Regions from separate parts of the Pandoraea sp. genome, predicted to be linked through region 2. Evidence: predicted binding sites of a transcription regulator. Region 2 holds the regulator's gene; the other holds the start of a gene.
The links. Region 2 encodes LexA, which represses DNA repair genes until DNA is damaged. Its sites were predicted from a motif close to ACTGTATNNNNATACAGT; they were not measured.
Positions count from the first base shown of each region.

Region 1: the regulator LexA is predicted to act here: its motif matches at 1,176-1,193, upstream of ACE3UG_RS03120 (PA0069 family radical SAM protein).

Region 1 covers NZ_JAYRUC010000003.1:71,073-74,490, reverse strand. The annotation lists gene ACE3UG_RS03130 (hypothetical protein) at 1-46, shown strand, start outside; gene ACE3UG_RS03125 (Rossmann-like and DUF2520 domain-containing protein) at 101-1,024, shown strand; gene ACE3UG_RS03120 (PA0069 family radical SAM protein) at 1,261-2,469, shown strand; gene ACE3UG_RS03115 (Lrp/AsnC ligand binding domain-containing protein) at 2,593-3,081, opposite strand; gene ACE3UG_RS03110 (D-amino acid dehydrogenase) at 3,186-3,418, shown strand, end outside.
Region 2 covers NZ_JAYRUC010000015.1:111,949-115,366, reverse strand. The annotation lists gene ACE3UG_RS13870 (asparaginase) at 1-733, opposite strand, end outside; gene lexA (transcriptional repressor LexA) at 1,096-1,749, shown strand; gene ACE3UG_RS13860 (hypothetical protein) at 1,930-2,394, shown strand; gene ACE3UG_RS13855 (enoyl-CoA hydratase/isomerase family protein) at 2,436-3,418, opposite strand, start outside.

The DNA.
Region 1 (3,418 bases), on a different contig from region 2:
GACCTACTTCGAAACGCATGAAACGCCGAACCGTCTGTCGCAGTAACCCGCAGTGACGACAGCCCCCTTCGCCCAACGTCCCTCGGTTCCCCGGATTCCCGTGATTCCCGTGATTCCCCGGCCGACACTCGGCTTCATCGGAGCCGGCCGTGTCGCGCGCGCCCTCGCGGCCGCGGCCGCGCAGGCGGGATATGCCGTGACCGCCATCGCAAGCCGGCGCCTTGACGCGGCGCAGCGCGTCGCGTCTGCACTGCCCGGATGCGCGGCACTGCCAATTGACCGCCCTGAAGACATGAATGCCGTCTTCTCGCACGCGGATTTGGTCTTTCTGAGCGTTCCCGACGACGCCATCGCCACGTGTGCCGCGCACCTCGCACCGCGCACCGGTCAGGCACTGGTCCATTGCAGCGGCGCGTCGGAAGTCGGCTTGCTCGCGCCTGCAACACAGCACGGTGCGCAGATCGGCGGCTTCCACCCGCTCTTTCTCTTCGCAGGACTCGACGACGACGCCACGCGCATGTCGGGCAGCGCGATCACCATCGAAGCCGACGCGCCATTGTCCGACACGCTTCACGGCCTCGCGCGGGCCATCGGCTGCCATGCGCTGTCGATCCCGGCAGGCGCGCGCATGCGCTATCACGCGGGCGCCAACTACGCCGCCAGCTTTCTCCTCTGCTTGCTCGACGAAGCCACCTGGCTCTGGCAAGCCATCGGCATGCCCGAAGACGACGCTCGCGACGCCATGTGGCCACTCGTCATGGGCACGCTCAACGCCGCCCGCGAACGCGGACTCGCCGGCGCGCTTGCCGGCCCGGTGTCGCGTGGCGACGCCAGCATCGTCACGCGACACACGGAAGCGCTTGCCTCGTTGGGCGATCATCACGCGACGCTTTACTCGCTCCTGACGCTCCGCGCGGTTCGACTCGCCCGGCAACGTCCCCATGCAGACAACGCCGCACTCGACGCTATCGCGCACGCCATCGCACCGTATTTGCCGCCCGCCCCGCCCGAAGGCAACCCATAAGTCCATCCAGCGTCGCCAACCATTCCAGACCATCGACGCTGCGCGCCAAGGCCAACCCGCCATGCCTGGCATGCTCGCCATGCCCGACATGCCCGACATACCTGACACACCTGCCAGTCCAATTTCCGTCATGGCCACCCTCCCTGTCGATACTGTATAAAAACACAGTATAATGACAAGCATCCCTCGCGGACGCCAAGCATTTGCGCCCCGGACTGCCATCAAGGAGACGAGCTATGGCTTCCTCATTCGTGCCGCCCCCTTCGCGCAAGGGCCGAGGCGCCACCGCCAACGTCGAATCCCGCTTCTCCGAATTCCGGCGCGAAAGCGACGAAACCCGCTACGAATCGGACGCGGCCCAGGAATGCGAGGTCAAGTTCGTGACGCAAGTCGCGCTGGAGAACGCGCGCACGATCATCTCGCGCAATCAGTCGGCAGACATTCCGTTCGACCGATCGATCAATCCTTACCGAGGGTGCGAGCATGGGTGCACGTATTGTTTTGCCCGCCCCACGCACGCCTACCTGGGGCTCTCGCCGGGGCTCGACTTCGAAACCCGTCTGTACGCGAAACACAACGCCGCCGAACGCCTCGACGCCGAGCTGCGCAAACGCGGCTATCGGCCCGCCCTGCTGGCGCTCGGTGCAAACACCGACCCCTATCAACCCATCGAGCGCGAATACCGCATCACCCGCAGCGTGCTGGAAGTGCTCGAGCGCTTCGGCCATCCGGTCGGCATCACCACGAAATCTGCGCTGGTCACCCGCGACATCGACATCCTGTCGCGGATGGCGAAGCGCGGCCTGGCCCGTGTCTTCATCTCGGTGGGAACGCTCGACGCGGACATTGCCCGCAAAATGGAGCCGCGTGCCAATACCCCCGCGCGTCGCATCGAAGCGATACGCAAGCTGACGGACGCGGGCGTACCCACGGGCGTGATCGTCGCGCCAATCGTACCGGCGCTCACCGATTTCGATATCGAACGGGTCTTGAAGACAGCGTCCGAAGCCGGCGCAACGTACGCGGGCTATGTCATGCTGCGGCTACCGCGCGAAGTGCACGACGTGTTCGTCACCTGGCTGGAAACCCATTACCCGCTTCGGGCACGCCACGTCATGAGCCTGATCGAACAGGTGCGCGACGGCAAACATAACAGCGCTGAATTCGGTACCCGCATGCGGGGCACCGGTTTGCACGCGGAATTGATCCGTCAGCGCTTTCATCTCGCAGCCCGCAAGTTGGGACTCAATCAGGCGAGACCGCCTTTGCGCATCGACCAGTTCAACGTCCCCGAACCCGAAACGCCCACCACTGAGAGTGAGCGCAATCCCGAATCGCAACGTCGACCGCGTCAGCAATCTGCGACATCCGCCACATCCGCCACATCCGCGCAGGATCATGGTGGCCTCGCAGGCCACGCCAACCCGCAGATGCCGCTCTTTTAGGCGCTCATCGATCGCTCAACCCCAATCCGCGCGCCCGGCGCCCGCGACGAAGCCATCGATGACGACGCGCCACCGGGGCGCTCCCCAGCAACCCGCGCCTCGCTTGCGCCATCCTTGCCCCGGCTACTCTTCGACGTTGATCGTGAGCGTCTCCTTGATCTCTTCCATCACGACGTAACTCTTGGATTGCACCGCGCCCGGCAACTGCAGAAGGATGTCACCGAGCAACTTCCGGTATTCCGACATCTCCCGAATGCGCGCCTTGATCAGGTAATCGAAGTCGCCCGAGATCAGATGACACTCCATGACTTCCGGGATTCGCAGCACTTCACGACGAAACTGATCGAACATGTTGCCGGACTTGTGATCGAGCGTGATCTCGACGAACACCAGCAATGCGGCCCCAAGCGCCGCCGGATTCACCCGCGCGAAGTAGCCCATGATCACGCCATCGCGCTCCATGCGCTTCACCCGCTCGATACAAGGCGTGATCGAAAGCCCAACCTGCTCGGAGAGGTCTTTCATCGACATCCGCCCGTCCTGCTGGAGCAACGCAAGAATGCGTCGGTCGAGCCGATCCAGCGTTCGGATCGATTGCTGTTGGACTCTCATGATTTATTCCTGAATCTTCGCTATAAACATTAACTAAACCTACGAATCCGAGAATAGCATGCCAATTATTACTGGATAACTTTGGTTTTACAGGAGTCAACGCAATGAAGGTCATCGTTCTCGGTAGCGGCGTCATTGGTGTCACCAGCGCCTATTACCTGGCGAAGGCCGGGCACGACGTCACGGTGCTCGATCGTCAGGCGGGTCCGGCGCTTGAGACCAGCTTCGGCAACGCCGGCCAGATTTCGCCGGGCTACGCATCGCCGTGGGCCGCACCGGGCATTCCGACGAAGGCCATCAAGTGGTTGTTCCAGAAGCACGCCCCGCTCGCCATTCG
Region 2 (3,418 bases):
GCGACACGCCCGCGTAGCTCGACACGACTTCCACGGCCGGCAACTCGCCCGAGAGTCCGACGAACTCGCTCTCGACGGTGTGGTACTGCAACGCCGCACGCTGATACGCAACGCGCTCATCCTGCACCCAGCCGAGTACACCGATCTCCGGGGAGTGAAACGCGTCGACCTTGTACGTGCTCGTCTTGACGACATCGCGCGCGCTGTGAATCTGGTTGTTGAGGGCAACCATCACGCCGCGTCCAGCCGAAATCGGGTCGGTCGCCACGCGCACAGCGTTAAGCAGATTGAGCGGTCCGTCCGCAGAGAGCGCCGTCGCCGGTCGCATCGCCGCCGTCAGCACGACCGGCTTGCGACTGTTGACTGTGAGATGCAGGTAATACGCCGTTTCTTCCAGCGTATCTGTACCGTGCGTAATGACCGCACCGGCCACATCGGGCTGCGAGAGCAAGGCATTGACGCGTGCGGCCAGCTTCTGCCAGAGCGCCACGTTGATGTCCTTACTATCGATCTGCGCGACCTGTTCCGCGTGGATGTGCGCAACGCTACCCAGCGCCGGAACGGCCGCAAGCAGATCCTGAACGCCAAGCGCCCCGGCCTGGTAAGCGGAGGTGCGCGTCGCGTCGGCCGCGCTGCCCGCGATCGTGCCGCCCGTGGCGAGCAGCGCGATGCGCGGCAACTCGCCCGAGGACACGGTGTAATGAGGAATCGGGTTGAATGAAGGCAAAGTCATGCCACCGATTGTATCTAATACTGCTCGGCTTCCCAATTGCTGAAAGTATCGATCCCGGCGCAGCCGGCGAGATCGTGGACATGCCACGCCCAAATGACGCAAGCGCGCAAGCGTGCCGAACAAGGCGCTCAGTTCAAACACGCTCTCGAGCCGAAGCACGGTGGGCTCCCGCCATCGGATATCTCCAGACATCGATCGGAACGCCCGCTCAAACGAGCACTGGCCGAACACCGGCGCGGCGAAATGGGTCACAAGCAATCCCCGGCACAGCGAGAACTTCGCGCTTGACATGAAGTTTTCCCTTGCCTTTTTTTAAACACTGTACAAAAATACAGCCACCTGTGCTTCCATACAGTGATCCCATGATCAAACTTACCGCACGTCAACAGCAGGTCTACGAACTGATCCGACAAGCGATCGAGCGCTCCGGCTTTCCGCCCACACGCGCAGAGATCGCGGCCGAACTCGGCTTCTCCTCCGCCAATGCTGCGGAGGAGCACCTGCGGGCGCTGGCGCGCAAAGGGGTGATCGAACTGGCCGCCGGTCAATCGCGCGGCATCCGTCTCAAGCGTCTGGACGAAGCTGGCGGAGCGCATCAGTTCACGTTGCCCCATATGGGGCTGATGCAACTGTCGCTGCCGCTCGTCGGGCGCGTGGCTGCCGGTAGCCCGATCCTTGCGCAGGAACATATTGAACGCAACTTCCAATGCGATCCGAACATGTTCGCGCGCCAACCCGACTACCTGCTGAAGGTGCGCGGAATGTCGATGCGCGACGCAGGCATTCTCGATGGCGATCTGCTGGCCGTACAGAAGGCCGCCGATGCGCGCGAGGGCCAGATCGTCGTGGCGCGAATCGGCGACGATGTGACCGTCAAACGTTTTCACCGTGTGCCGGGGGGCGTCGAACTGATTGCGGAGAACCCGGACTTCGAGAACATCGATGTCAACGAAGGTAGCGGTGACTTTGCGCTGGAGGGGATTGCGGTCGGCTTGATCCGCAATAACGATCTCTAGGCGCGCCCTCGGGGATTGCGACTCGCGAGTGCATTCATCGCGCAGTCCCTGACGTTCTGAACATTTGCATTTCCGACTGCGCCGGGCTCGGTCCGGCGCCTGTGCCCTGCTTCGCCCGCGATTTGAGAAATACGTGGCAGGACGCGTCCCTCTGACCGGCATTGGAGAAAGGATCGCATCATGGCTCGACTCTTTGGTTTGCTGCGTACGTCATTTGGTCAAACGCGTGTCCGGGTGTCGTCGCAGGCACGGCTCTCGGCCGTGTACGGGCTGTCGGCCTTGTCCGGGCCGTTTGCCGCTGCACCGGCGATTGCGCGCTCCTACACCGTGCCTGCGCGAGCGCGCAGCACCGCCCTGCCCCGGACGCTCGCGGCCGCCGTGGCGTTGGCATCGCGTCGCGCGTGCCCCACCGGGAACGCCGTCAAAACATCGCGCAATGTGCGGGCCCTTCAACGGTGCGAAACGCTCGGCAGGCCGGGCAGGCACGCGGGCTACGAGGGCTTCAAGGACCACAAGGACCACGATGTGCGCGATGTGCGCGTGTATCGCGACGTGTCGCACATCGTGATGGTAGGCAGCATGGCCGATATCTGCCGCAAACTCGATCAGGCCGTCGGCGAGCAGTTCTGCCTGGCGGCGGTGTAGGCACTCAGGCAAGCCTGCCGCCGCGTTTCGCGACGACTTACTTACCGTCCGAGTTCGCGCAACGGATTGTCCGCACCAAGACGCTCGCCGTCGAAGAATCGCGCAACGTCAGCAGGCTTTACCGCTTCGATGCTGGCGTGCTGCCATTGCGGCGCGTGATCTTTGTCGACAACCATCGCGCGTATGCCTTCGACACCTTCCGCGCCTGTACGGCCGTCGAGATTAAAGACGCTGCGCATCATCAGCCACTCTTCACGCAACTCGTCTGCCAACGACAGCTTGCGCGCCCGTCGTACCTGCTCCAGCGTGACGCAAACCATCAGCGGCGAACGCTTGGTGCGCAACAGGTCTTCAGTCTCCTGCGCCCAACCGGAATACTCGCAGCGGGCTTCGCGCTTGAGCGACGCCAGGACAGTCGGCATATCCGGCAAGCCGAAATGCCGATCGATCACGTCGCGCAGCGGTGCGAGCTTGCCCGCGGTCAACCCGGCAGGCGGCAAGCAATCGCGGACAAAGGCCCGCGCAGCATCGAGTACCGCTTCGCTGTTCGACCAAACGCCGTTCGCCAGCAACTCACAAAGCGCAGGCAACGAGCCGCGCGGGACGACCCCGTCGGCCAGACCGATTTCGCACGCATCGACGGCACCAAACACGATGCCAGTCGTGCCAAGGTACTCACCCAGATGGCCCGCAAGATTTGCAAGGAATATTCCGCCACCAACGTCTGGAAACAGGCCGATAGCCGTCTCCGGCATGGCCATTCGCGTGGCCTCGGTGACGATGCGCAGTGCCGCCCCCTGAGAGATTCCCATGCCCCCCCCCATCACCACGCCGTCCATCAACGCAATGTAAGGCTTCGGGTACGTGGCGATCGTGTAGTTGAGCGTGTACTCGTCCGTGAAGAAATCCATGATGTCGGTACGCCCGGCGCTAATGGCCTCATGGAAATGGCGAATATCGCCACCCGCGCACAAACCCTTTTCGCCCTCGCCTTGCAAGACGACACCGAGCACGCTCGGGTCGT